Regions from separate parts of the Roseixanthobacter glucoisosaccharinicivorans genome, predicted to be linked through region 3. Evidence: predicted binding sites of a transcription regulator. Region 3 holds the regulator's gene; each other region holds the start of a gene.
The links. Region 3 encodes LexA, which represses DNA repair genes until DNA is damaged. Its sites were predicted from a motif close to TGTTCNNNNTGTGTTCNG; they were not measured.
Positions count from the first base shown of each region.

Region 1: V5F78_RS15850 (metallopeptidase family protein) is a predicted target of LexA. The motif match lies at 4,193-4,210, and genes of this name have one in related genera.
Region 2: V5F78_RS18070 (helicase-related protein) is a predicted target of LexA. The motif match lies at 2,347-2,364, and genes of this name have one in related genera.
Region 4: V5F78_RS01180 (YifB family Mg chelatase-like AAA ATPase) is a predicted target of LexA. The motif match lies at 2,781-2,798, and genes of this name have one in related genera.

Region 1 is NZ_CM195538.1:3,416,341-3,423,549, forward strand. Features, by position in the region: gene ybaL (YbaL family putative K(+) efflux transporter) at 40-1,974, opposite strand; gene leuD (3-isopropylmalate dehydratase small subunit) at 2,171-2,776, opposite strand; gene V5F78_RS15845 (cytochrome b) at 2,852-3,409, opposite strand; gene V5F78_RS15850 (metallopeptidase family protein) at 3,473-3,913, opposite strand; gene leuC (3-isopropylmalate dehydratase large subunit) at 4,258-5,682, opposite strand; gene V5F78_RS15860 (hypothetical protein) at 5,756-5,926, opposite strand; gene V5F78_RS15865 (hypothetical protein) at 6,144-6,404, shown strand; gene V5F78_RS15870 (MFS transporter) at 6,365-7,209, opposite strand, start outside.
Region 2 is NZ_CM195538.1:3,910,730-3,917,938, forward strand. Features, by position in the region: gene metW (methionine biosynthesis protein MetW) at 1-526, opposite strand, end outside; gene metX (homoserine O-acetyltransferase MetX) at 534-1,745, opposite strand; gene V5F78_RS18065 (hypothetical protein) at 1,847-2,164, opposite strand; gene V5F78_RS18070 (helicase-related protein) at 2,525-5,896, shown strand; gene V5F78_RS18075 (S4 domain-containing protein) at 5,975-6,220, shown strand; gene fdxA (ferredoxin FdxA) at 6,306-6,641, shown strand; gene V5F78_RS18085 (hypothetical protein) at 6,657-7,091, opposite strand.
Region 3 is NZ_CM195538.1:1,900,213-1,907,421, reverse strand. Features, by position in the region: gene V5F78_RS08555 (anthranilate synthase component II) at 34-639, shown strand; gene trpD (anthranilate phosphoribosyltransferase) at 644-1,678, shown strand; gene trpC (indole-3-glycerol phosphate synthase TrpC) at 1,675-2,466, shown strand; gene V5F78_RS08540 (DUF2147 domain-containing protein) at 2,555-2,968, shown strand; gene moaC (cyclic pyranopterin monophosphate synthase MoaC) at 2,973-3,455, shown strand; gene V5F78_RS08530 (molybdopterin molybdotransferase MoeA) at 3,494-4,705, shown strand; gene lexA (transcriptional repressor LexA) at 4,843-5,562, shown strand; gene V5F78_RS08520 (ComEC/Rec2 family competence protein) at 5,605-7,209, opposite strand, start outside.
Region 4 is NZ_CM195538.1:274,086-281,294, reverse strand. Features, by position in the region: gene gshB (glutathione synthase) at 101-1,045, shown strand; gene V5F78_RS01195 (polyhydroxyalkanoic acid system family protein) at 1,080-1,394, shown strand; gene V5F78_RS01190 (class I SAM-dependent methyltransferase) at 1,398-2,180, opposite strand; gene V5F78_RS01185 (hypothetical protein) at 2,508-2,687, opposite strand; gene V5F78_RS01180 (YifB family Mg chelatase-like AAA ATPase) at 2,857-4,389, shown strand; gene V5F78_RS01175 (hypothetical protein) at 4,503-5,111, opposite strand; gene olsB (l-ornithine N(alpha)-acyltransferase) at 5,379-6,446, shown strand; gene arfB (alternative ribosome rescue aminoacyl-tRNA hydrolase ArfB) at 6,631-7,053, shown strand; gene recN (DNA repair protein RecN) at 7,082-7,209, opposite strand, start outside.

The DNA of each region.
Region 1 (7,209 bases), 1.5 Mb from region 3:
GAGTTCGGGGTCGGCTTATAGGCGGCGAAGGGCCGCGCGTCAACGCCCTTGGGTTGATTGGCCGGCGCTGTCCCCGGCTGTCGACACGACATCGGCCGAGGTTTCGTGAGCGTCGGCGGGGCCCGCCGCACCCTCCCCCGCCGGCTCCCGGAGCTCGGGCGCGGAGCCGTCCTCGACCGGCACTTCGGGCTTCGCCGCGGGATTTTCCCCAACGCCCTCAAGGGGTGAGGCTGGCCCCGCAGGGCCGGCGGGCAACGGGCCGATGCTGGACGGGGCATCGGCGGTGCCGTCGCGCAGCACATAAGCGAGCATGCCGCGCGCAACTTCCCGTTCGCCCATGATGATAAAGCCTGCCCCACCCTGCCGCAGGTGCTCCACCTCCGCATCGGAATGCGCGCGGGCGATGATTTCGAGGCCCGGATTGAGCGCCCGCGCCTTGCGCAGCACGCTCGCGGCCTCAAAGCCGTCGGGAATCGCCAGAATCAGACGCTGGGCGCCGGGCAGATTCGCCGCCGCCAGCGCTTCGGGCGCGGCGGCGTTGGCGGGCAGCACCTCGATTTGCGCGCGGCGCAGCGCTTCCACCGCGTCTCCACCATCCTCGATCACCAGGAATGGAATGCCGCCGCCGCGCAGCCCCTCGGCGATCAGCCGGCCGACCCGTCCATAGCCGACCAGCACGGTGTGCCCGCTCTGAAGCGTGGGCACGAGCGCGGCCGGCTGTTCCTTGGCCTGGCGCTCCACCGCCGGCTCGGCGGTCTTGCGTGTCAGGCGCGGCCGCAGCCGGTCCAGGGCCATGAAGAAGAACGGATTGATCAGAATGGAAAGGATCGCCGCCGCCAGGATCAGGTCACGGCCGGCGGCCGGCATCAGCCCGAGGTCGACACCGAGCGCGGCGAGGATGAAGGAGAATTCGCCGATCTGCGCCAGGCTCGCCGAAATCGTCAGCGCCGTGAGCTTCTCATAGCCGAACACCCGCACGATCATGTAGGCGGCCACCGACTTGCCGATGATCACGACCAGCAAGGTGCCGAGCAGTTCCAGCGGCTCGCGCAGCAGGATCGAGGGATCCACCAGCATGCCGACGGAAACGAAGAACAGCACCGCGAAGGCATCGCGCAGAGGCAAGGTTTCCTCGGCGGCGCGGTGGGACAGCGGCGATTCGCTCAGGACCATGCCGGCGAAGAAGGCACCGAGCGCGAACGACACGCCGAACAGCAGGGCCGAGCCATAGGCGACGCCCAGCGCGATCGCGAGCACGGCAAGGCGGAACAATTCGCGCGAGCCGGTGTGGGCCACCGAGTGCATGATCCAGGGAATGACGCGCCGACCCACCACCAGCATCAGAACCACGAACGCCGCGACCTTGCCGATGGTCAGGCCGAGCGTGTATTCGATATTCGACGAGCCGAAGAGCGCCAGCGCCTCGCTGTTCGCCACGCTGCGCCCGCCGAGTGCGCCGGACATGGCCGGCAGCAGAACCAGCGCCAGGACCATGGCGAGGTCCTCGACGATCAGCCAGCCGACCGCGATGCGCCCCTGTTCGCTCTCCAGAAGCCGGCGCTCCTGGAGCGCTCGCAACAGCACAACGGTGCTGGCGACCGACAAAGCGAGGCCGAACACCAGGCCGCCGCCGAGGCTCCAGCCCATCAGGTGCGCCAGCCCCATGCCGAGAACGGTCGCCACCGCGATCTGTACCACCGCGCCGGGAATGGCGATGGCCTTCACAGACAGCAAATCCTTCAGCGAAAAATGCAGGCCGACGCCGAACATCAGCAGAATGACGCCGATTTCGGCCAGTTCGGTCGCCAGGTGCTGGTCGGCGACGAAGCCTGGAGTGAACGGCCCGGCCACGATGCCGGCAAGCAGGTAGCCGACCAACGGCGAGACCCGCAGGCGCTGCGCCACCGCCCCCAGGATGAAGGCCAGGACAAAGGCCATCACGATGGTTGCGATCAAAGGAGTGGCGTGCGGCACGATCAGGCTCCGGCGCTAAGGCATTGAATGAGCGAGAGGCCGCCCGAACGGACGGCATTGAAGGGCCTGGAAGAGGCCCGCCTTCAACTTAGCCCAAACGGTATGGCGACACAGGGACGAGCGTGCGAAAAAATCGGCACTGGCCATAAAAAAGGCGCCGCTCGCCGGCGGCGCCTGATCGACACTTGCGATCAATTCACAGCCAGGAGCGCTGCTCCGCCGCCGTTGCCTCATAGGTGTTGATGCTGGCGCCCTTCTCCAGCGTGAGGCCGATATCGTCCAATCCCTCCAGCAGGCAGCGCTTGCGGAAGGGGTCGATCTCAAACCGCGCGGTGCCACCGTCCGGCCCGCGGATCTCCTGGGCTTCCAGGTCCACCGTGAGGGTGGAATTGGCGCCACGGCTGGCATCGTCGAACAGCTTGTCGAGGTCCTCCTGGGAGACCACGACCGGCAGAATGCCGTTCTTGAAGCAATTGTTATAGAAAATATCCGCGAACGAGGTGGAGATCACGCAGCGGATGCCATAATCGAGCAGCGCCCAGGGGGCATGCTCGCGCGAGGAGCCGCAGCCGAAATTATCGCCCGCCACCAGGATCTTCGCCGTGCGATAGGCGGGCGTGTTCAACACGAAATCCGGGTTCTCGCTGCCGTCGTCCTTATAGCGCATCTCGGCGAACAGGCCCTTGCCGAGGCCGGTACGCTTGATGGTCTTCAGATAATTCTTGGGAATGATCATGTCGGTGTCGACATTGACCATCTTCAGCGGCGCCGCGACGCCTTCGACCGTGGTGAACTTTTCCATTGCCTTCCGGCTCCCTTCAGGGCCCTCGGCCCGCTTGTCCTGGCGGCTCACATGCGCCGCGCCTGCGCCCGCGCCTCAGCGCCGGCCCATGGTGAACAACATGCGCTGCAGCACGTCATCCTTGCGGATGAAGTGATGATAGAGCGCCGCGAGCGCATGAAGCCCCGCCACGATCATCAACAGGTTCGCGCTATTTTCATGCACCCAGAGCACTTGCCGCGCGAACTCCCGATCCGGCGTGAGCGGCGAGGCGATCGTCAGCAGCCCGAACAGCGAGATGCTCTGTCCACGCAGGAAAGTCATCGAAATGCCGAGCACCGGGGTCGCGATCAGCAGCACATAAAGCGCCATATGGACCACGTGCGCGGCGATCGACATCACGCGCGACAAGGCTTCCGACGGAGCGGGAAGCGGTCCCACCGCACGGACCAGCAGTCGCGCGAGCACCACCACCAGCAGGACCAGACCGAACGAAATATGCAGCCCCCACACCGCGCCGCGTTCCGGCGTGCCGCGGGCGTAAAGGTCCACCACGTAGGTAAGACCATACACTGTCAGGACGAGCGCCACGGTGAGCCAATGCAACGATCGCATCATCACAGTATAGCGACTTTGAGCAACAAGATCCCGCATTGCACCATTCCTGTAAAAGCCGAGCCTGTGTACCGAGCGCTATTCGCCGCGTCCAGCGCCTAGCTAGTCTTCGACCTGCGATTCGACCCGTTCCATATCTGCGTCCGAGAGGCCAAAATGATGGCCGATCTCGTGGATGAGAACATGGGCGATGATCTCGCCGAGGGTTTCTTCATTCTCCGACCAATAGTCCAGAATCGGACGCCGGTAGAGAAAAACCATGTTGGGCAGTCGCCCGGTTTCCGAAACCGCCCCCGCCTGCGCCAACCCCACGCCCTGGAAGAGGCCGAGGAGGTCGAACGGGGATTCGGCTTCCAATTCCTCGAGAACATCGTCCTCGGGGAAATCCTCCACCCGCAGCACCACACCGCCGCATAGGGCCCGGAAGCTCTCCGGCAGACGCGCGAACGCATCCTCCGCCAGGATCTCGAAGGCCTCCAGCGACGGTGCCTCGCGGTTGCGCCAGGCGATGGCGTTGGTTCTGGCAATGGACCCGTTGGGCATCGCTTTTCTGCTCCTTCTTGCCGACGCGGCGCCGGCATGTGCCCTGAAGCTGCACCGAGGGTCTCGAAGCCGTGACTATAGTTTCGGAACCATTAACGCCGCCGGGATGTTTAACCACCAGAAGCATTCAGGAGAGTGACCATGCTGCGCAAATTGGCGGTCACCGTGGGTCTGGTGACAATTTTAGGCGTTGCCGCGTATCTGGCCCCGCAGGAAGCCCATGCGGCGACCATCGCGGCCTCGGCGATTATTCTCTGACAGGTCTTATTTTACCAGGCCTGTCGGATTTTTGTTCTGCGTACGGTTAAGGGCCGGCCTCATGAGGGCCGGCCCTTTTTCGCGAATCAGCCGTTCGGCCAGTGGCGCACGTCCACGAAATGGCCGGCAATCGCCGCCGCCGCCGCCATAGCGGGGGAAACGAGGTGCGTGCGTCCCTTATGGCCCTGGCGCCCCTCGAAATTGCGATTGGACGTGGAGGCGCAGCGCTCCTCCGGAGACAGCCGGTCGGCATTCATGGCGAGGCACATGGAGCAGCCCGGCTCGCGCCAGTCGAAACCAGCGGCGCGGAAGATCTTGTCCAGCCCCTCGGCTTCGGCCTGCATTTTGACCAGCCCGGACCCGGGCACCACCATGGCATTCACATTTGCGTTGACGTGATGCCCCTCGACGATCTTCGCGGCCTGCCGCAAATCCTCGATGCGCCCGTTGGTGCAGGAGCCGATGAACACGCGATCTACGTTAATGTCGGTGATCTTCGTGCCGGCCGAAAGGCCCATGTATGCGAGCGCGCGCTTCTTGGCGTCGCGCTTCACCTCGTCGGCGATCAGCTCCGGATCGGGCACCAGGCCTTCCACCGAGATCACGTCTTCCGGGCTCGTGCCCCAGGAGACGATGGGCGGCAGGTTAGCGCCGTCGATCCGGATCTCGCTGTCGAAACGCGCATCGGGATCGCTGTAGAGGGTCTGCCAGAAGCGCATCGCCGCGTCCCATTCCGCGCCCTTGGGCGCGCGCGGCTTGCCCATGATGTAGTCGAACGCCTTTTGGTCCGGCGCCACGAGGCCGGCGCGCGCGCCTCCCTCGATGGACATATTGCAGACCGTCATGCGCCCTTCCATGGAGAGCGAGCGAATGGCGTCGCCGGCATATTCAATCACATAGCCGGTGCCGCCGGCGGTGCCGATGGTGCCGATGATGGCGAGCACCACGTCCTTCGCGCCGACGCCTTCGGGCAGCGGCCCGTCGACCGTCACCCGCATGTTCTTGGCCTTCTTCTGGATCAGCGTCTGGGTGGCCAGCACGTGCTCCACCTCGGAGGTGCCGATGCCGTGGGCCAGCGCGCCGAAGGCGCCGTGGGTCGAGGTATGGCTGTCGCCGCACACGATGGTGGTGCCGGGCAAGGTGAAGCCCTGCTCGGGACCCACCACGTGGACGATGCCCTGGCGCACGTCGCGTTCGTCGAAATATTCCACCCCGAACTCGGCCGCGTTCTCCGCCAGCGTCTCGACCTGGATCTTGCTCTCGGGATCGTCGATGCCCTGGCTGCGGTCGGTCGTGGGGACATTGTGATCCACCACGGCGAGCGTCTTGGCCGGGGCGCGCACCTTGCGGCCGGCCATGCGCAAGCCCTCGAACGCCTGCGGGCTGGTGACTTCATGCACCAGATGGCGATCGATATAGAGCAGGCAGGTGCCGTCCTCCTGCCGGTGCACGACGTGGTCGTCGAAAATCTTGTCGTAGAGGGTGCGCGGGGCGCTGGTGGGCTCGGTCATGGGCATGTCCTGAGGATCGGGCGCTCGTCCGCGCAGGCGCGGCAAGCCGGTTCGATGACGAAAATTGAAAAGGTCAGCGACCGAGCGCGGCCAGGGCGGCGGTGGTGAACCGGCCAAAGAAGCGGCCCGGCATGCGCACATGATCGGGCACCGCCGCAAATTCGATGGTCGTGCGCGCGAAGGGTCCAGCGGCGCAGAACGCCGCCTTGGACAGGCGCATGCAGGACAGATCGGAACGGTTCATGGCGCTTTTTTAGCAGTTCCAGCGTGGCGCGACAATGGACTGAGCCATGCGCTGAACGCTGCGCTGCGAGATGGGCGCCCATTCCTGGGTACCGTGCAGATCTGCATCGCCCTCAGAGCCGGAGATCCAGCCATGAGCACAGGCCTATTGCTGCGCTGCAGCAATCGGTATTGCCTGGGCGCTGGCGATGCGGGCGAAGGACCGGACGGAGAGGATCATGCGGTTGGAAGGCTATGTCCTGAGCGCCCTCATGGTTGCGGCGAGTGCGACCATATTCGGCGATCTCAGCCGGGCGGCAGCCCCCGAACAGGCCGATATACAGGCTCAAATCCCGCCGGCAGCCTCCGCAGCCGCGCTTACGCCGCCCGCCGGGCTTGCCGGCGACGATCCCTGCGGCACATCGCGGGCGACGGCGCTTCGCTTCCTCGACCAGGGGGCCTATGCCTCCGACGCCACCTCCGCCTGCGCGCTTCGCTGAGTGTGCCCCGGCATCGCGCCGATGGCGGCACGGATAGATCCGGACGCGATGACCCATAGGCCGAGCGCGGCGATCGCCACTCCGGCCAGCGCCAGGAAAGCGACGCCATAGCCGAACCGCGCGGCGAGAAAGCCGGCGAGCGCCGGGCTCAGCGCCGCGCCGAGCCCCTGGCAGGTGAGCACCACGCCGAGGCCGATATTCGCATGGCCCGTGCCGCGCAAGATCTGCGCCGCGAGGCCCGGTGTCGCAACGCCGAGCAGCCCTGCCCCCACCCCGTCGAGAATCTGCACGGGCACCAGCGCATAGGGGCTTTGCCAGAGGCCGGCGATCAATCCCCGCACCGGCAAGGCGAGCAAGGCCAGCAGAAGCACCAGCCAATAGCCGCGCGTTCCTGCGAGGCGCGCCGCCAGCAGCGCCATGGGGATCATGGTCAATTGCGCGATCACCACCGTGGCGGCGGTATAAGCGCTCGGGTCCGCGCCGCCTTTCGCCGCAATCGCCTGCCCGAGCAGCGGCAGCATGGCGGCATTGCCGAAGTGAAACAGCAGCAGGGTTGCCGCGACCACCTGGAGGGGGAGGCAGGTGAGCAGCACGCGGATCGGCGCCGGCCCCGGCGCGCCCGTCCCGGACTCGAGCCCCCGGGCCGATTGATAATCGACATCCTCGGGCCGAATGAAAGCGAGCGCGGCCAGCGACCCCACCGCCATCACGGCCATGATCACGAACACCGCCGTGACGCCGAACACATAGCCGAAGCCTCCGGCCAGCGCCGCCGCGGCGAGATTGCCCCCATGATTGAAGGCTT
Region 2 (7,209 bases), 2.0 Mb from region 3:
GCACCTCCACCAGGGCGACGAAGTCGCGGATGGTGCAGAAATGGATGTTGGGCGTGTCGTACCAGGAATAGGGCATGTTGTCGGTAATCGGCATGCGCCCATAGATCAGAAGGTCGAAGCGCGAGCGCCAATGGCCGAAATTCGGGAAGGAGACGATGGCGCGCCGGCCGATGCGCAGCATCTGCTCCATCACCCAGCGCGGGCGACGGGTCGCCTGGAGGGTCTGGGAAAGGATGACATAGTCGAACGCGTCGTCGGGATAATGGGCGAGGTCCACGTCCGCATCGCCCTGCACCACCGAAAGCCCGCGCGCCACGCCGGCATTCACCCCTTCGCGCGACAGCTCGATGCCGCGCGCATCGCAGCCGCGCGTGGTGGCGAGCAGATCCAGCAGCGCCCCGTCGCCGGAGCCGACATCCAGCACCCGCGAGTGGGGCGCCACCATGTCGGCAATCACCATCAGATCGACGCGCACGGAGGAGAAGCGCACGGTCGCCTCGTCCGAACTCAATTCCCTCACCGCCATGGCATCCTCACCGGCTGCGCGCGGCCGGCAGGCCGGCGGCCTTCGCGGCACTGTCGAGGAAGCCGTGGGCGATGGCGAACAATTCCGGCTCGTGCAGCAGGAAGGCGTCGTGGCCCTTGTCGCTGTCGATCTCGGTGAACGACACGCTCGCGCCCGAGGCATTCAGCGCATGCACGATCGCCCGGCTGTCCTCGGTGGGAAACAGCCAGTCGGACGTGAATGACGCCACGCAGAACCTCGTCTTGGAGCCTCGGAAGGCATTGGCGAGCACGCCGTCGTAATCCGCCGCGAGATCGAAATAATCCATGGCCCGCGTGACATAGAGATAGGAATTGGGATCGAACCGCTGGACGAACGATTCCCCCTGGTGGCGCAGATAGCTTTCCACCTGAAAATCGGCGTCGAAGCCGAACGTGGGCAGCGCCCGGTTCTGGAGCCGGCGGCCGAATTTGCGGTGCAGGGCTTGGTCCGACATATAGGTGATGTGCGCGGCCATGCGCGCCACCGCGAGCCCGCGATGGGGCGTGTGGCCCTGCTTGAGATAATGGCCACCCTGCCATTCCGGATCGGCCATCACCGCCTGGCGGCCGACTTCGTGGAAGGCGATGTTCTGCGCCGAATGGCGCGCGGCGGTGGCGATGGGGAGGGCCGCGAACACACGCTCGGGATAGCTCGCCGCCCATTGCAGCACCTGCATGCCACCCATGGAGCCGCCGGCGACGCAGAACAGGCGCTCGATGCCGAGATGGTCGAGCAGCATGGCCTGGGCGTTCACCATGTCGCGGATGGTCACCACCGGCAGGTCGAGCCCATAGGGCTGGCCGGTTGCCGGATTGCGCGAGGCCGGCCCGGTGGTGCCCATGCAGCCGCCGAGCACATTGGCGCAGATGACGTAGAAACGCTCGGTGTCGATCGGCTTGCCCGGCCCCACCAGGGTCTCCCACCAGCCGGGCTTGCCGGTGACGGGATTGGCGTTGGCAGCATGCTGGTCGCCGGTCAGGGCGTGGCATACCAGAACCGCGTTGGAACGCGCAGCATTGGGCTCGCCATAGGTCTGATAGGCGATCTGCACATGATCGAGCGCGACCCCGGCGTCCAGGCGCAGGGGGCGATCAGGACCGAACCGCACCACCGGGGAATGGGGCTGATCGGCTTCGCGCCGCGCGAGGGCGTCTTCCGCTTCTGTGGTCGGAGCCGTTGGTTCGGCCAAATTTTCCATTCCGCCTAGAAGCGACGGCCCCATCCCCGTGTCAAGCACGCGCACGCAGGCGTGAAGGCGCGCGGGCGCCCGGGCTTGCGCCGAGATGGTTTCGCCGTGCCTCAGCGGCCGTTCTGGCAGAGCGGATCCATGTCCGGGCAGCCGAGCGCGTTGCGGCCGGGATTGACCGAGGGGTTTGGCTCCGGCGGCACGGTGCTGATGCCCTGCGGCGCGCCGCGCGGCACGATCACTCCCGTCTCGGGCGCGGGGGCGCGCACGCTCCCCGTCGCATCATAGGGTGCACCCGGCACGGTGGCCTGGGGCGCCGGACGCACGTCGAGCGGCGCATTGGTTGTCTGCGCGGCCACCGGGGCGATGCCCCCCGCCAGCACCAGGCCGAAGGCAAGGACGACGGCGAACCTCGATTGAGCCCTACGCATATTTCCCTCCCACGCCCGGCGCGGAAGGCCGCGCCGAATCTCAAAAGCCATAACACAGGCGGATGCGAGGCGGTTCCTACTTACCCGTGAACAAAAGGCGCCGGCATGGCGATTGCCGATTCGGACCGGGTTTCACCCGCATCCGTTCCTTCCAGGACGCGCCGCTGTCCCGCCCTGGAACAGGGGACGAATAGAGAACATCGGGCGGCATCGGCCGCGGAGCGATTCGCTCCGCCTTTGTTCCGCCGTTGTTCCTTCGCGCTCTAGCATCCTGGCCTTCCTGCCCCGATATGGTACAGAGCCTTCATCGAGAGGGCGCTCCAGAACACCCTTCCCAAGATTTGCGGACGCCACGCGCTGATGGACGATGTGACAAAGCTGGCCGTCTTGCCGCGCTCGATCCGGGCGCGGGGCGTGACCGCGGTGCTCGGGCCGACCAATACCGGAAAGACCCATCTCGCCATCGAGCGCATGCTCGGCCATGAAAGCGGGCTCATCGGCCTGCCGCTGCGCCTGCTGGCGCGCGAGGTCTATCAGCGCATCGTCGAACGGGTCGGGCCGGAGCAGGTCGCCCTCGTCACCGGCGAGGAAAAGATCAAGCCGCCCCATCCGCGCTATTGGGTGGCCACCATCGAGGCCATGCCGCGCGATCTCGACGTGGCGTTCGTCGCCATCGACGAGATCCAGATCGCCTGCGACCTCGATCGCGGGCACGTTTTCACCAACCGGATTCTCAACCGGCGCGGGCGGTTCGAAACCCTGCTGCTCGGTTCGGCCACCATGCGACCGCTGGTGGAAAAGCTGCTGCCGGGCGTGACAGTGTCGGTGCGCCCGCGCCTCTCGACGCTCTCCTTTGCCGGCGAAAAGAAAATCACCCGCCTGCCGCCGCGCTCGGCCATCGTCGCCTTCTCGGCCGAAGAGGTCTATGCCATCGCCGAACTGATCCGCCGTCAGCGCGGTGGCGCTGCGGTGGTGATGGGTGCGCTCTCTCCGCGCACCCGCAATGCCCAGGTGGAGCTCTACCAGAGCGGCGACGTGGATTATCTGGTGGCGACCGACGCCATCGGCATGGGGCTCAATCTCGACGTGGACCACGTCGCCTTCGCCTCCGACCGCAAGTTTGACGGCTGGCAGTTCCGCCGCCTCAACCCGGCGGAGATGGCGCAGATCGCCGGTCGCGCCGGCCGCGCCACCCGCGATGGGACGTTCGGCACCACCGGGCGTTGCGATCCTTTCGAGCCGGAATTGGTCGAACGGCTGGAAAGTCATGTTTTTGACACGGCAAAAGTGTTGCAATGGCGCAACGCGGTGCCGGATTTCACCTCTCTGAAATCCCTGATGGAGAGCCTTTCGGTACCGCCACGCGAGGAGGGATTGACCCGCGCGCCGACGGCGGACGATGTGCAAGTGCTCGAAATCATGAGCCGTGACGCGGACGTAGCGGCACGCGCAACCAATGCTGCCGCCATCGCGCGGCTCTGGGACGCATGCCAGGTGCCGGACTATCGCAAGATCTCTCCGGGCGCCCATGCGGAGCTGGTTTCGACCATTTTCGGCCATGTCGGAAACGGGGGACGACTCCCAGATGAGTGGTTCGCGCGTCAAATCGCCTTGACCGATCGCGCGGAAGGAGACATCGACACGCTGTCGAGACGGATCGCCCAGGTGCGGACACTCACCTTCGTCGCCAACCGCCCCGACTGGCTCACGGATCCGGAGCACTGGCAAGGCGTCACAAGAGGGGTCGAAGACAAGCTTTCCGACGCATTGCACGAACGGCTGGCTCAGCGGTTCGTGGATCGGCGGACCAGCGTGCTCATGCGACGCCTGCGAGAGAATACGATGCTCGAGACTGAGATCAGCAAGACCGGCGATGTTAAAGTGGAGGGCCATGTGATCGGCCACCTCCAGGGATTCCAGTTCGCGCCCGACCCCGCCGCCGGGGGAGAGGAAGCGAAGGCCTTGCGCGCCGCCGCCCAGAAGGCGCTCGCGGGAGAGATCGAGGCCCGCGCGACGCGGGTCGGTCAGGCGGTGGATGAAGCCTTCGTGCTCACCGCCGACGGCACCATCCGCTGGACCGGCGAGCCGATCGCCAAGCTGATCCCCGGCGACGAGGTGCTCAAGCCCCGCTTCAAGATCATCGCCGACGAGCATCTCACCGGCCCGGCCCGCGAGCAGGTGGAAGCCCGCCTTGCGTTGTGGCTCAAGGCCCATGTGGAAAAGCTGCTCGGCCCGCTGCTGAAGCTGGGCGAGGCCGAGGACATCACCGGCATCGCGCGCGGCATCGCCTTCCAGATCGTCGAGGCGCTCGGCGTGCTGGAGCGCAGCCGCGTCGCGGAGGAGATGAAAACCCTCGACCAGGCCGCCCGCGCCACGCTGCGCGGCTATGGCGTGCGGTTCGGCGCCCATCACATCTACCTGCCCGGCCTGCTGAAGCCCGCGCCCCGCGCGCTGGCGGCGGAATTGTTCGCTCTCAAGCATGGCGGCCTCGCCCAGAAGGGGCTCGACGAGCTGCCCCATCTCGCCGCCAGTGGCCGAACGTCCATTCCCGTGGACCACGAGATCCACAAGAGCCTGTATCGCGCCGTCGGCTTTCGCGTGTGCGGCGAGCGGGCCGTGCGCGTCGACATTCTCGAACGCCTCGCCGATCTGATTCGCCCGGCATTGGCCTGGCGGCCGAATTCGCCCGGTCCCAAGCCGGCCGGTGCCGTGGACGGGCGCGGCTTCACCGTGACCGTCGGCATGACTTCGCTGGCCGGTTGCTCGGGGGAGGATTTCGCCTCCATCCTGCGTTCGCTTGGCTATCGCATGGAGAAGCGCGAAGCCCCGCCGGCGGAGGCCGAGGTGCCGGTCGCCGCGGCCGCGGCTGCCCTGGAGCTGGCGCCGGCACCGGAAGGTGCCATCGAGGCCGATCTCCTGTTCGGACCTGACGATGGCGCCGCCGAAGCTGAAGCCGCCCCGCCGGCCGACGCGCCGGTGGAGGTGACCGCCGAGGGGGGCGAGGCTCCGGCGCCCGAAGCCGAAGCCATCGAGACCGAGGTCGTCGAGGCGGCTGCGGCCGAGACCGCCGACGCCGCGAGCGAAGAAGCCGTCGAAGCCGAGGCGAGCCCGGCCCTGGAGGCAGCGCCGCTCGTCGACGCGCTCGCCACCAGCGAGCTTCCGGTCGGCGAGGACGCCGCCACCGGCGCCGAGGCCACCGCCGAGATCACCGGGGACGCCGTGGAAGCGGCGGTTGCCGAGATCACCGGCGAACCGGAACTGATTGAAGTGTGGCGTCCCGGCCGTCCGCCCGGTGCGCCGCGCCGCGAGCGGCCCCAGCACGGCCAGCGCGAGGGCCAAGGTCAGCGTGAAGGACATGGGCAGCGCGAAGGCCAGCGCTCCGGCGGCGAACGTCGCGAGGGTGAGCGTCGCGAAGGGCGCCCGCCGAATCGCCGCTTCGATCGTCCGCGCGAGGGCGGGACGGACGTGACTGCCGCCGCGCCGGGCGCCGAGAGCAATGCCGGCGAGCCGCACACCGAGCGCCAGGGTGAACGGCAGGGCCAGCGCCCGCCGCGCAACGACCGCCCCTTCCGTGGCCCGCCACGCGAGGGCGATGCCCCGCGCGGGCCGCGCCCGGAGCGGGTGCAGGTGCATTCGGACCGCCGCCGCGAGAAGCCCGCCGATCCCGACAGCCCGTTCGCCGCGCTTGCCGCCTTGAAGGCGCGCATGGAGGCGGACAAGAAAGGCGGCTGAGTGGCCAAGGACGATTTTCGCGACGAGGACGCGCCGGGTGGGCAGTTTCCCGAAGCCGGCGCGCCCCAGCGTCAGCGGCTGGACCGCTGGCTATGGCACGCAAGGGTGGTGCGCGCGCGCAGCGACGCGGCCGGCCTCATCCGCTCCGGCCATGTGCGTGTGGATAGCGCCCGCGTGCTGAGCGCGGGCTATTCCGTGCGCGAGGGCCAGGTGGTGACCGTTGCCCTTGATCACGGCGTGCGGGTGCTGCGCGTCCGCGCCTTTATTGATCGGCGCGGAGATGCTACATCCGCGCGTGAGCTATTTGATGAAATAACATCCTGACAAAGTAAAAAGCGTGTGTGCGGCGTTCGCCTCGCTTGCACGCTGCGCCGGGCTGGAGTAGTCCGGCGCGCGAAAGGGATAAGCCATGACCTATGTCGTCACCGAGAACTGCATCCGCTGCAAGTACATGGATTGCGTCTCCGTGTGCCCGGTGGACTGTTTCTACGAGGGCGAGAACATGCTCGTGATCCACCCCGACGAATGCATCGACTGCGGGGTGTGCGAGCCGGAATGCCCGGCCGAGGCGATCAAGCCCGATACCGAGCCGGGCCTTGAGAAATGGCTGTCGCTGAATGCCGACTACGCCAAGAGCTGGCCCAACATCACCTTGAAGCGCGACGCCCCGCCGGACGCCAAGGAATGGGACGGCAAGCCCGGCAAGGAAGAGCTGTTCTCCCCCGAGCCCGGGCAGGGCGACTGAGCGGTTTTCCTCGGCTCAGGGCCAGGTTTTCAGCATTTCATACTGCGACAGGGCCAGCGCGCCCTGCGCATCGAGATAAGCGCGGCCGAACGGCGCCGCGCGCAGCGCATCCACATCCTGATAGATCGTGCCGCCCAAGGGCGGCTGCGCCCCCGCCTTGCGGCAGGGAACGGCGAGGGTGACGTCCTGGCCCACCGCATAGGCCGCGCCCCGCTCCACCGCCTTCACCTGCCCGTTCACCTGACAGGCGCCATACCCCTCCGATGGCGGCGTCACGGCATTGACGGCGATCACGATGACGCTCGCCGCTTCCTTCCGCGCCTGCTCATAATATTGCGGCGCCAGCAGCGCCTGGGCCGGAGCTGAGAGCCCCGCAAGCATTAACGCCGCAATGCCCGCCTTCACGAAGCCCGCCGCCGCGGGAAAACCCGCGCCGCCGTGCCGCCTCATGCCCACGCCCGCCATGCTCCGCCCCCCTCTGCGCGGCTTTTTGCGGCGCGGACACGATCATAGCGACCCCGCGCGACCATGGCATGGCACAGATCGTCCGCGCGGAGCGGATCGGCGC
Region 3 (7,209 bases):
CGCCTGCCCGGATCCGCCGGGCCTGGAGCCACGATGACCGCCGTTACGCTGATCGATAATTACGACAGCTTCACCTACAACCTCGTCCATTATCTCGGCGAGCTGGGCGCAAACGTCACCGTTCACCGCAACGATGCGCTGAGCGTCGAGGATGTGCTGGCCGAAAAGCCGGACGCCATCGTCATATCACCCGGCCCGTGCACGCCCACGGAAGCCGGCATCTGCTGCGATCTCATCGCGCGGGCCAGCACGCAAGTGCCGCTGTTCGGCGTGTGCCTCGGCCATCAGGCGATCGGCCAGGTGTTCGGCGGTGACGTGGTACGCGCGCCGATTCCCATGCACGGGAAGATGTCGCAGATCCACCACGAAGGCCGCTCGGTGTTCCGCGGCCTGAACCATTCCTTCCTCGCCACGCGCTATCACTCCCTGATCGTCGAGCAGAACACCCTGCCCGACGCGCTGGAAGTGACCGCGCGCACCGAGGATGGGCTGATCATGGGCCTTGCCCACCGCACGCTGCCCGTGCACGGCGTGCAATTCCATCCCGAGAGCATCGCCTCGGAAAATGGTCACGCTTTGCTGCGCAATTTCCTTGAGATCGCTCGCGCCTTCAACGAAGGCCGGCAGGCGCGGAGCTGACGCCATGGAACAGTTCCGTCCCCTGCTCGGCAAGGTCGCGACCGGCGCGGCGCTGACGCGCGAGGAATCCGCCTACGTCTTCGACAAGATGATGTCGGGCGATGCCACGCCCTCGCAGATGGGCGCGCTGCTCATGGGCCTGCGCGTGCGCGGCGAGACCGTGGAGGAAATCGCCGGCGCGGTCAGCGTCATGCGCGCCAAGATGTTGCCGGTGGAAGCGCCGGACGAGGCGGTGGATGTGGTGGGTACCGGGGGCGATGCCTCCGGCTCCTACAATATCTCCACCTGCGCCGCCTTCATTGTGGCGGGCGCGGGCGTTCCGGTGGCCAAGCACGGCAACCGCGCGCTCTCCTCCAAGTCCGGCGCCGCCGACGTGCTGGCCGCGCTGGGCGTGCGGCTGGACCTTATGCCTGAGGGCATCTCGCGCTGTATCGCGGAGGCCGGCATCGGCTTCATGTTCGCGCCCTCTCATCATCCGGCCATGAAGCATGTGGGGCCGACGCGGGTGGAAATGGGCACCCGCACCATCTTCAACCTGCTCGGACCGCTCTCCAATCCGGCCGGCGTGAAGCGCCAGATGGTGGGCGTCTATGCCAAATCCTGGATCGTGCCGCTGGCCGAAGTGCTGCGCACGCTCGGATCGCAGCGGGCCTGGGTGGTCAACGGCTCCGACGGCTTGGACGAGATCACCTTGTCCGGCGTCACCCATGTCGCCTCGCTGGAAGACGACCGCATCCACACGTTCGAGATTGCGCCGGAGGATGTGGGTCTGCGCTGCGTCGCGCCCGAGGCCTTGAAGGGCGGCGATGCCGCTCACAATGCCATCGCCCTGCGCGCGGTGCTGGATGGCGAACCCGGCGCCTATCGCGACGTGGCGGTGATGAATGCTGCGGCGGCGCTGCTCATTGCCGGCCGCGCTGCCGATCTTACCGACGGGGTAGCCATGGCGCAGACCTCCCTCGACACCGGCTCGGCGCGCGCCCGGCTGGAACAGCTGGTGATGGTTTCTGAAAAAGTCGCGCCCCCGGTGAAGTCATGAGCGATATCCTCACCCGCATCGAAGCCTATAAGCGCGAGGAGATCGCCGCCGCCAAGGCCGCGCGCCCGCTTTCCGAGGTGGAAGCGGCCGCCCGCGCGGCCAGCCCGGTTCGCCCGTTCGCCGGCGCCCTGCGCGCGGCTCTGGATGCCGGACGCACCGCTTTGATCGCCGAGATCAAGAAGGCCAGCCCCTCCAAGGGCCTGATCCGCCCTGACTTTGATCCTCCCGCGCTCGCCCGCGCCTATGAGGCGGGCGGGGCCGCGTGCCTCTCCGTCCTCACCGACACGCCCTCGTTCCAGGGCGCGCCGCAATTCCTGATCCAGGCGCGCGCGGCGGTTTCCCTGCCGGTGCTGCGGAAGGATTTCATGTACGACACTTATCAGGTGGCGGAAGCGCGGGCCTGGGGCGCCGACTGCATCCTGATCATCATGGCCGGCGTCGATGACGCGTTGGCCCGCGACCTGCTGGACGCGGCGACCGCCTATGGCATGGACGCCATCGTGGAAGTCCATGACGCAGAAGAGCTGGATCGCGCGCTTGCCCTGCCCTGCACGCTGGTCGGCATCAACAACCGCAATCTGCGGACCTTCGAGACCACGCTGGACACCAGCGCGCTCCTCGCCCCACGGGTACCGAAGGACCGCATCTGCATCGGCGAAAGCGGCATCTTCACTCCGCAGGACGTGACGCGCCTCGCTGGCGTCGGCATCGGCACGATCCTCGTGGGCGAAAGCCTGATGCGGCAAAGCGATGTCGCTTCCGCGACACGCACGCTTCTTGCGGCGTGATCTTGCCGTATACGTCACCTTAGCGTCTAATGGCGGCGCAACCGTCCGCAACGAGGCGGTGCGAGGAAACGATCTCAGGAGAATGCTCATGAGGACGCTGCTTGTGGCGGCTGTGCTGTCGGTCGCCTGCGTACCCGCCTTCGCCGCCGACGTGACCGGCAGTTGGGCGACACCGACGAAGAACGGCATCGTAGAAATCACGAAATGCGGGAATTCCGTTTGCGGCCGGCTGGTCTCTTCCGACGGCATCAAGGCCGATCCGGCGCTGAAGGATCTCAACAATTCCAACGCATCGCTGCGCAGCCGCCCGCTCAAGGGACTGCAGATTCTCCAGGGCTTCTCGGGTGGGCCGACCACCTGGACCGGCGGCGAAATCTACAATGCCGAGGACGGCAAGACCTATAGCGCCACATTGACCCTGGACGGCGACAACACGCTCAAGGTACGCGGTTGCGTGATCGTGCCGCTGTGCCAGACCCAGACCTGGACGAGGAGCCGCTGACGCCATGACCGAACTGACCCATCTGGATGCCCAGGGCGCCGCGCGCATGGTCGACGTCTCGCAAAAGGCGGTCACCACGCGCGAGGCGCTGGCGGAAGGGCGGGTCGTGATGGCGGCGGCGACCCTGGAGCTGATCCTGTCGGGCAATGCGAAGAAGGGCGACGTGCTCGGCGTCGCCCGGATCGCCGGGATCATGGCTTCAAAGCGCACCCATGAGCTCATCCCCCTGTGCCATCCCTTGATGATTTCGAAGGTGGAAGTGGAGATCGAGCCTGATGCGGCCCTGCCCGGTCTCGTGGTGCGCGCGCGGGTGAAGGTGAGCGGACAGACCGGCGTCGAGATGGAGGCGCTGACGGCGGTTTCCCTCGCCTGCCTGACCATCTATGACATGGCCAAGGCCGCTGACCGCGGCATGCGCATCGAGGGGATTCGCCTGCTGGAGAAAGCCGGCGGTCGCTCCGGCGAGTGGCGCGCCGACGACGCCTAAGGCGCCCGAGCCAGAAACAGGAATTTGGAGCAGGCGACATGGCATTGATGCCGGTGGAAGAGGCCCTCGCGCTCGTGGTGGCCGGCGTCGCGCCCTTGTCCGTGCAATCCGTGCCCGTGGACGAGGCTACGGGCCGCGTGCTCGCCGCCGATCTTTGGGCGCGGCGCAGCCAACCGGCGGCCGACATGTCAGCCATGGACGGATATGCGGTGGCCGCCGCCGACATCGCGCAGGTTCCCGCGACCTTGCGCGTCATCGGCGAATCCGCCGCCGGGCGTCCGTTTGCGGGTGCACTCGCGCGGGGGGAAGCAGTGCGCATCTTCACCGGCGCGCTCCTGCCCACGGGCGCGGACACGGTGGTGATTCAGGAGAATATCGCGCGCGACGGCGATCTCATCACCACCACCGCCGCCACCGCACCGCTGCGCAACGTGCGCAAGGCGGGGTTTGATTTTCCCGCGGGCAGCCTGATCCTGCCCGCCGGACGGCGCCTGACGGACCGCGACGTGATGCTGGCGGCGGCGGCCGATCATTCCAGGCTCGACGTCGTCGCGCGGCCGAAGGTGGGGATTTTGCAAACCGGCGACGAGCTGGTTCGCCCGGGCGACGGCGGCGGCGCGCTCTCCGACGTCGTGGTGTCGAATGTCTACGGCCTGGCGGCGCTCGCCCGTGCTTATGGTGCCGAAGCGGTGGATCTCGGCCTCGTAGGCGATTCCCTCGATGCCACCCGCGCCGCGATCCGCGCTGCAAGCGAATCGGGACTAGACGTGCTGATCACCTCCGGCGGGGCCTCGGTGGGTGAGCACGACCTGATCGCCCCGGCTTTGCGGGCCGAAGGCGTGGCGCTGACCGTTCACAGGATCGCCCTGCGGCCAGGAAAACCGCTGATGTTCGGCGCGCGCGGCGGCATGCGCGTGCTCGGCCTGCCGGGCAACCCGGTGTCGGCCTATGTCGGTGCCGTGCTGTTTCTCGTTCCGCTGCTGAATGCGCTTCAGCGCGCCGCCCAGGGCCAACCACTGCGCGCGGCGCGCCTCGGCTGCCCGGTGAAGGCCAATGATTCCCGGGTCGATTACATGCGCGCGACCCTGTCGTTCGCCGCAGACGGGGCCTTGGTCGCAACACCGCTGCCGATCCAGGACAGCTCCATGCTGACCACCCTTGCCATGGCCGATTGCCTGTTGATCCGGCCGGCTTTCGCACCCGCCGGCGCGACCGGCGATCCTTGCTCGGTGCTTCAACTGCCCTCCTGAAATACCGTTAACGCGATGTTCACCCTTGCGGAACACAAAAGGAACAGCTAATGCTTGTTCATGATTTGTTTCGGTTTTGATGATGTCCTTTGGGTCATCGCTGCCGAACCGGAAGCGGGATGGGGACGGGTGAGACCATGCTGACGCGCAAGCAATATGATCTGTTGCGTTTCATCCATGAACGCCTGAAGGAAACCGGCGTCCCGCCCTCCTTCGACGAGATGAAGGAAGCCCTCGACCTTCGCTCCAAGTCCGGCATTCATCGGTTGATCACGGCCCTGGAAGAGCGCGGCTTCATTCGCCGCCTTCCCAATCGCGCCCGGGCGTTGGAAGTGGTCCGCCTGCCGGACAGCGCCGCCCCTGGCCTTGCTGCGAGCCGTGCGGCGTCCGCCGGCGGGCGTGGCTTCTCGCCGAGCGTCATCGAAGGCAGCCTCGGCCGGGTACGCCCGCCGGTGGAGGACGAGGAGAGTTCGCCCACCGTGACCGTGCCGGTCATGGGCCGCATCGCCGCCGGCTCTCCCATTTCTGCGATCCAAACCCGCAGCCACACCTTGAACGTGCCGCCGGAAATGCTGGGCACGGGCGAGCACTTCGCTCTGGAAGTGCGCGGCGACAGCATGATCGAAGCCGGCATCCTGGATGGCGACACCGTGCTGATCCGCAAATGCGACAGCGCCGAGACAGGCGACATCATCGTCGCCCTCGTGGACGACGAGGAAGCCACCTTGAAGCGCCTGCGCAAGAAGGGCGCTTCCATCGCGCTGGAGGCCGCCAACCCGGCCTATGAGACCCGGATCTTTGGTCCGGACCGGATCCGGGTTCAGGGACGGCTCGTCGGCCTGATGCGCCGCTATTGAGCTGTCCGGGTTCCGGCTGATCTGTGTCCGTACCGGCGGGACTTAACGGGCGGCGTCAGCCTCGATCTGTTCGACGGCCCCCGCTTCCCTTTCCCCCTCGGCGACCGGAGGTAAGGGCGGCATCCAAGGGCGCTGCTGGCTGGTGGAGCGGGCCGGAACGATCCGCCATCGTTCGGGCGGCACGGTCCCTTCAGGTGCACGAAACAAGGCAAGCGTGCCGGTATTCACCATGTTGGCGGGCGTGATCACCTGGGCCGGGCACCTCTTGGGGGCAGGGTACGGTGTGACGATGAGCGCCGCGTTCAGGCAGTCCGCCTCCAGCCCCTCCGGCCGGCGCGAGACGGCGAGGACCCCGCCCGAGGTGGAGGCCGTGCACCCCAGCTTGTCGCAGCGAAAGGCGTCGGCCAATCCCTCGGACCGGGAGGTGCGGCCATCACTTTCCCGGCTGAGCCATTGGTCCGCCACCATCCGGTTGGACGTCGCCCCGAGGATGGAGAGCCGTCCGTCCGCCGCGCGCACCGCGACTGTCCGCCCGTTCGGCGCGATCAATATGTCCGGACGCTGCGGCGCTCCGCCGAGCGCGAGTGCTGCCAGCGCCGGAACCACCGCGATCGCCGCGAGCCGTCCGCGCAGGAGGCACAGGCACAACAAGGCAAGGCTCGCGGCAAGGACCGAGGGCGCATTGAACCAGTCGGTCCGCAGGCCGGCGCCCGGCAGCGCCGCGACCTTGTTCGATACGCCCACCATGATGTCGATGCCGAGCCCCATGATGGGCCACGCCAGCGAATCCAGGCCGAACGGCAGCAGCAGCACGCCGAGTAGGCCGAACGGCATCACCAGGAAGCTCACGGCCGGCATGGCGGCGAGATTCGAGAGCAGGCCATAGGCGCCGATTCGCTGGAAATGCAGGGCGCCGTACGGCGCCGTCGCAAGGCCCGCGACCAGGGAGGTCAGCGCGAGGCCGCCCACGAACACGCCAAGCTTCAGCGCGGCGCGCGCGACCCATCCCTCTGCGGTCCATCCCGGCCGCAACGGACGCAACCGCTCGAACGCCGCCACCAGCGCGAGCGTCGCGGCAAACGACATCTGCATCCCGGGATCGAGCACCGAGACCGGCGCCGCCGCGAGCACCAGCACCGCCGCAACCGCGACGCTTCGAAGGGTCAGCGCGGCGCGTCCGACGATCACGCCCAATAGCACCAGGCCCAGCATCAGGAACGAGCGCTGCGCGGCCACGTCATTGCCCGACAGGACGAGATAGAGCGCGCTTCCCAGCAATGCGCAGAGCGCCGCGAGAGACTTGACCGGCGCGCCGAGCGCCAGAGGTGGGAACAGCGCTAACAACCCGCGCACCAGGGCGAACAGCGTGCCCGCCACCAGCGCCATGTGCAGCCCGGAAATCGAGAGCACATGGGTCAGGCCGGAGAGGCGCATGCTCTCTTCCACGGCCGGCGCGATGGAGGAGCGGTCGCCGGTCACGAGCGCCACGGCGATATCGGCGGCAGCGCCGCTCAGCACCAGGCGGATGCGGGCGGCGAGCGCGACCCGCACCGTGTGGACCAAAGCGGCGATGCGCACCGAGAGCGGTGGCGCCTGCGCCAGGGGGGCCGCTTTCGGCGCGCCGAGGGCGAAGCCCACCGCGTCGAT
Region 4 (7,209 bases), 1.6 Mb from region 3:
TCCGGGTCAAGAGTGGCACCGCGCCGGTCTGGCGGCAAGGCGGGTGCGCCTATAGATAAGGCTCGACACGCCTTTGCCGGGCGCCCCGCCGGAGATTTCCATGGCCCTTCAGGTCGCGGTCCAGATGGACCATATCGCCCGCATCAATATTGCTGGCGATTCCACATTCGCGCTTCTGCTCGAAGCCCAGAAGCGCGGCCACGCGCTGGTGCATTACACCCCCGACCAACTCGCCATGCGCGACGGCAAGGTGTTCGCCACCGTCGAGCCGCTCACCGTCGCCGACGAGGCGGGCAAGCATTTCACCCTGGGCGAGAAGCGGCGCGTGCCGCTGACCGATTACGACGTGGTGCTGCTGCGCCAGGACCCGCCGTTCGATATGGCCTATGTGACCTCCACCCATATGCTGGAGCGCATCCACCCCAAGACACTGGTGGTGAACGACCCGGCCCAGGTGCGCAACGCGCCGGAGAAAATCTTCGTCACCGATTTTCCGGACCTGATGCCGCCCACCCTGATCACCCGCGACCTCGACGAGATCAAGGCCTTCCGGGCCGAGTTCGGCGACGTGGTGATGAAGCCGCTCTATGGCCATGGCGGCGGCGCGGTTTTCCGCCTCACCGCCGACGACCTGAACTTCGGCTCGCTCTATGATTTCTTCGCCGTCACCTTCCGCGAACCCTGGGTGATCCAGCGCTTCCTGCCCGAGGTGAAGCACGGCGACAAGCGCATCATCCTGGTGGATGGGGAAGCCGCCGGCGCGGTGAACCGGGTGCCGAGCGAGGGGGATCTGCGGTCCAACATGGTGCGCGGCGGCGCGGCAAAGCCCACCGACCTCACCGACCGCGAGCAGGAAATCTGCAAGCGCATCGGCCCGGAACTGCGCGCGCGCGGCCTGCTGTTCGTGGGCATCGACGTGATCGACGGCAATCTGACCGAGATCAACGTCACCTCCCCCACCGGGCTTCGGGCCATCAAGCGGCTCGGCGGCCCCGATATCGCCGCGCAGATCTGGGACAAGATCGAGGAAAAGCGGGGCGCCTGAGCGCCCTCGCCATCCACTTAGCCGAGGTGCCGCCATGCCCCAGCCCTTGACCGTCTCCATTCCCCACAAGCTCGGCAAGGCGGAGGCGACCCGCCGCCTCCAGGGCGGGCTGACCAGCGTGCGGGCGAAGTTCGGCGACAAATTGCAGGTGATGGAAGAGACCTGGACCGATTCCCACCTGCAATTCCGCGTCGGCGTGCTCGGCCAAACGGCCCACGGCACGCTGGACGTGGCCGACACCGCCGTCCATCTCTCCGTGGAATTGCCCTGGCTGCTGCACCTGATGGCGGAAAAGGCCAAGGCGCTGATCCAGAAGCAGGGCAACCTGATGCTGGGCCAGAAGAAATAGAATTCAGACCGGCGCGAACAGAAGCGTGGCCGTATCGAAGGTGAAGCTGCCGTCGGCCTCGATCTCGAAATGGGCACGCACATCGCGCGTGGCCAGTTCTTCAAGCGAACGGATCGCCGCCACATGCAGGTCGGGCGTGTTGATGCGGGCGACCCAGGACGAGAACTCCATCCGCAGCCGCCCTTCGGTGATCGACTGGCACGCCAGCCCCGCCGCCTGCGCGCGCTCCACCCATTCGCTGACCGCGAAGTCACGGGCGTGGGAGGGATCGCGCAGAAGCTCGATGGTCTGCAGGAACGTATCCAGCACATCGCTCGGCGGCGCCACCACGTCCATGAAGATGGCCCGCCCGTTCGGCTTCAGCACCCGGCGCGCCTGCGCGAGCCCCGCCGAGAGATCGCGCCAATGGTGGGCACTGAAGCGCGAGACCACGAAATCGAAAGTGGCGTCGGGGAACGGCAATTCCTCCGCCACGCCCCAGGCGGTCTCGATATTGGAAAGGCCGCGCCGCTGCGCCTCGCCCGCAACCGCCTCCAGCATGCGGTCCGACAGGTCATAGGCCAACACCTGCGCCACGTGGGGCGCCACGGTGAAGCTCACATGGCCGCCGCCGCACCCAAGATCCAGCACCCGCGCCGCGCCGCGGCCCGCCATCATCTGCGCAAGGGCATCGAGATCCGCGCCTTTGGCGTGGACCGCACTCGCGACATAGGCGGCGGCCTGGGGGCTGAACTGGGCGGAGACGAGGCGCTCGTGGTCGCCGTCTTTCAGGTCGGTCATGGTCATGGGGCAAGGCTTTTGGTTGCGCGAGGGATCGCGGAAGGAACGCGGCGTGCGCATGTCCCTCATCGCACCATAGCAATGATGCAGACCAGAGCAAATGCAACCAACAGGCCGCGGACGCAGACCGGAGTTGCGCTCCGCAACGGTCTGCGACCAAACGGAAGGACATGCTCCGTGCCGCCGAGGCTGCCCCACTCGGCCCAGCCGAGGCGTGGGGATGGCGCGCCCGCCCGTGGCTTTCCGCCGCGAGCGGCGGCCGGGGAGATGGGCTGAATATGGGTCATGGATCGACCTCCGGTCCGGCAGGATAATGATCGCAACGGCCGGCGTTCACCCCAACAGGGCGTGGAACGCGAAGGCCAATACCAGCAGCGGCACGAGGCAGGCCGCCTTCAGCGCCATGCGGGCGAGCGGGCCGGGCCGGCTGCGGCCCCAGGCCGGCTGCGGCGGCAGCGGGCGAGCGCGCGGAAAGGGGGAGGTGGCGGGGGAGAAATAATAAGAGTGGGTCATGATCGGTCCTCACGGCCGCCTTTATGGCGCCGCAGGCCGTAAGGGCGCGATTGGGAACCTGCGGCCCTACCATAAAGGGCGCATAAGGGCGCATGTTCCCAATATGTTCTTGTGCCTGCGGGCGGCCTCCACTACCTTGGGTGGCACTGGCAAGCCGGGGGGCTGAAGCGTGATCCAGCGTGTGGCGACCGTGGCGTTCGAGGGCGTGGACGCACGGCCGGTGGATGTGCAGGTGCATGTGGCGCCGGGCCTGCCGGCCTTCACCATCGTCGGCCTGCCCGACAAGGCGGTGACGGAAGCCAAGGAGCGCGTGCGCGCCGCCCTGATCGCCTCCGGGCTCGCCCTGCCCGCGCGGCGCATCACCATCAATCTCGCCCCCGCCGACCTGCCGAAGGAAGGCTCCCATTATGATCTGCCCATCGCGCTGGGGCTGATGGCGGCGATCGGCGCCATTCCCGGCGATGCGCTCGCCGGCTTCACTGTGGTGGGCGAACTTGGGCTGGACGGCTCCATCGCCGCCGTCGCGGGCGTGCTGCCGGCGGCGATCGGCGCCAATGCGCGCGGCCACGGGCTCATCTGTCCCGGCGCCTGCGGCGCGGAAGCCGCCTGGGCCAGCCCCGACATGGAGATTCTCGCCCCCATCTCGCTGATCCAACTGGCGAACCATGTCACGGGCCGGCAGATCCTCGCCCGGCCGGATCCGCGCCTGCGCCCGCCCGCAGGGTCGAACCTCGACCTCAGGGACGTGAAGGGCCAGGAAACCGCCAAGCGCGCGCTGGAGGTGGCGGCCGCCGGCGGTCACAATCTGCTGTATGTGGGCCCGCCCGGCGCCGGCAAATCCATGCTCGCCCAGCGCCTGCCCTCCATCCTGCCGCCGCTCTCGCCGGCCGAGATGCTGGACGTCTCCATGGTCGCGTCGGTGGCGGGGGCGATCCAGGACGGCGCCCTGGTGGACCGCCGCCCGTTCCGCGCTCCGCACCATTCCGCCAGCATGGCGGCAATGGTGGGCGGCGGGGCCAAGGCAAAGCCGGGCGAGGTCTCGCTCGCCCATCATGGCGTGCTGTTCCTGGACGAATTGCCGGAATTCTCGCCCCAAGTGCTGGATTCCCTGCGCCAGCCGCTCGAAACAGGCGACGTGCTGATCGCCCGCGCCAATCACCGCGTGACCTATCCGGCGCGGTTCCAATTGATTGCCGCCATGAACCCGTGCCGCTGCGGCCATGCGGGCGAGCCCGGCTTCACCTGCAAGCGCGGGCCGCGCTGCAAGGAGGATTACCAGGCGCGCCTCTCCGGCCCGTTCCTCGACCGCATCGACCTGTATCTGGATGTGCCGGCCGTGACCGCTGCCGATCTCGTGCTGCCCGCCCCGGCGGAGGGCTCGCGGGAGGTGGCGTCACGGGTCGCCGCCGCGCGCGCCCTTCAAGTCGAGCGTTACGCCGCGCTGGACCGGCCGGACATCCGCACCAATGCCCAGGCCTCCGGCCCGCTTCTGGAGGTGGTGGCCGCGCCAGATGCCGGCGGGCTCGCTTTGCTGCGCGATGCCACCAGCGCCATGAACCTCTCAGCGCGCGGCTACCACCGGGTGCTCAAGGTGGCCCGCACCCTCGCCGATCTCGACGGGGCGGAAAGCCTTGGCCGCCGGCATCTCGCGGAGGCGCTGGCCTATCGCGCCCTGGCCGACCGCGCGCAGGCGGCGGCCTGAACCGCCGCCGCTTGTGTTTCACTTCTGCCTTCGCCGGTTACTTCTTCGCCGGCCATTGCCTCGCAGACCATTGCCTCGCAGACCATTGCCCGGCGCAGGGCAGCGCGGCGATGCTACATGGCGTTGATGGCAAGGCCTTCATAATAGGTGATCTGGCACAGGTCGCCCAGTTCCACCTTCTGCAGATCGGCCAGCACCTGGGGGTTGGCCGCCTTGACGGTGCGCACCACGCCGTCCAGCCCTTCGAAGCTGATGGTGCCGTTGGTCTTGTCGATATTGACCAGGATGGAGGTGATGGTGATCTCCCGGAAGCCGTAATCCTCCGGCCAGCCCGGAAGCCCGTCCTTCAGCACCACTTCGGATACCGCAACGCCGGGCGTGCCCTGATGGGCCTTGCCGAGCGCGGTGACCAGGCCGGGCAGCACGCGGATCAACAGCTTGCGGCTGTTGGCGAGCTGCATCACGTCGCCCAGCAGCGGCGGGGCGATCACAGACCAGCGCTTGCCGTTCGGCGTCTCGAGCACCACACGGCGGGTGGCCGGATCGGCGGAAACGAAGCGCGCCTGATAGCTCAGCACGTTCATGGCGCCGACACCGGGCACGGTGATGACGGTCACGGCGGCGGGGGTGGGCAGGGTCTGGGCCTGGGCCAAGCCCGAAAACGCCATGCTGAGCGCCAGCGCGCCGCCGGCCGCGCGCGACAGAAACCGAACTTTAGACATGATGCCCCCCGAATCCCGATTGCCCTACGGCATCCCGCGCTAGCATGCGCCCCCCGCGCCCGCAATGCGCCACCACCGTCATATGACAGGACCGGGGTGTCACAATCGGCCATTGTCACATAGCCGTAGGAAAACTATGGTGAATGTGATGGTCACGCGGGATGAACGCGCACGATGCGCGCGCCCGGTTTCGAGCTCGTCTGGGACGGCGCGCGGCATCCCATAGAACCGCCGTGTCCAGCGGCGGCCCGAGGAGGGGGTCGTTGCATGAAACGCCAAGATCCGTCCGGTACCAGTCTCGACCCGCAGCCCTTCAGCTGGCCGGCTCTGGTGGGCCGCGGCATTGACGTGGCCAAGGAAGGCTTCGCCAAATTTCCCGGCGCCAAGTTCGGCGCGCCCCTGTTTGCGCCCCCCGTGCTGCGCGCGGACGGCAAGCCGGCGCTGAACGGCCCGCAGAAGCTGGTCTCCGATTTCCGCGCCTATTCCGGCATCCGCCACCGCGAGGCCGTGCCGTTCGGCGAGCCGGTGGTGCTCGGCCGCCTCGGGCCGCTGGAAGTGCGGCTCGCCCGCACCGCGCGCGACGTGCGCCGCGCCCAGCGCCTGCGCTATAAGGTCTTCTACGAGGAAATGTCCGCCGTGCCCGACGCCGCGGCGCGGCTCGCCCGGCGCGACGTGGATGCGTTCGACTCCATTTGCGACCACATGCTGGTGCTGGATTACGAAGCCGGAAAGATGGTGCTGGGCCGGCGCAAGCCCAAGGTCGTAGGCACCTATCGCCTCCTGAAGCAGGATGTGGCGGACCGCCATGGCGGCTTCTACACCCAGGGCGAGTTCGACGTGAACCGCATCGTCGCCGCGCATCCCGGCCTCAAGTTCCTGGAGCTGGGGCGGTCCTGCGTGCTCAAGCCGTACCGCAACAAGCGCACGGTGGAGCTGCTGTGGCACGGGGTGTGGGCCTATATCCTGCGCAACAATATCGACGTGATGATCGGCTGCGCGAGCCTGGAGGGCACCGACCCCGAGGCGCTGGCGCTCCAGCTCTCGTTCCTGCATCACAATGCGTTGGCGCCGGAGGAATGGCGCGCCCGCGCGCTCGACAAGCGCTATGTGCCGATGGATCGCATCCCCAAGGATGAGATCAACATGAAGGCGGCGCTGCATGCCCTGCCGCCTTTGGTAAAGGGCTATCTGCGCCTCGGCGGCTTCGTCGGCGACGGCGCGGTGGTGGACCACCAGTTCGGCACCACCGACGTGCTCGTGGTGCTGCCGCGCTCCATCATCAGCGCCCGCTATGTTGAGCATTTCGGCCCGACCGCGAACCGCCACGCCATCTGAGCCCGGCCGCGCCGGACACACCGGCGCGACCTGCATCCCCTGTTGGGCGCACCGGCGCGGCATCCGCATGGACCGGCGGGGCGAATCCGCGCACAGCTGTCGCGCGGCGCGGCTTTCTGCCATAGCTGGGGCCTGCCGGCCGGCTGTCGGAGCCGTGCAGCGTTCCGCGCGTCCGGGCTTAGCCATGATCGAGATCACCCCCCGCATCGCCATTTCCGAGGATGAGATCGAACTCGCCTTCGTGCGCGCATCGGGTCCCGGCGGGCAGAATGTCAACAAGGTGTCGAGCGCGGTACAGTTGCGCTTCAACGCCTTCGCCTCGCCGAACCTGCCCGATGGGGTGAAGCATCGCCTCATCCGCATCGCCGGCAAGCGCATGACGCAGGACGGCGTCGTCATCATCCAGGCGCAGCGCCACCGCACCCAGGAGCGCAACCGCGCCGATGCGCTCGAACGCCTGGTGGAGATGATTCGCGAGGCGACCTATGTCGCCCCGATCCGCCGGCCCACGCGCCCAACCCTCGGCTCGAAGGAACGGCGCTTGGAGGCGAAGGAGCGGCGCGGCGTGGTGAAGACCCTGCGCCAGAACAAGCCACAGGCGGACTGAAGGGCCGCGAGGAATGCGCGGCCGGCCCTCAAGCCGAGACGGTGGCCGCCTGGAGAAGCTGTTCCGCCGCCGCGCGGGCTTCCGGTGTGATGCTGGCGCCGGCCAGCATGCGAGCGATCTCTTCCTTGCGGCTCGGTGCATCGAGCGGCGCGACGC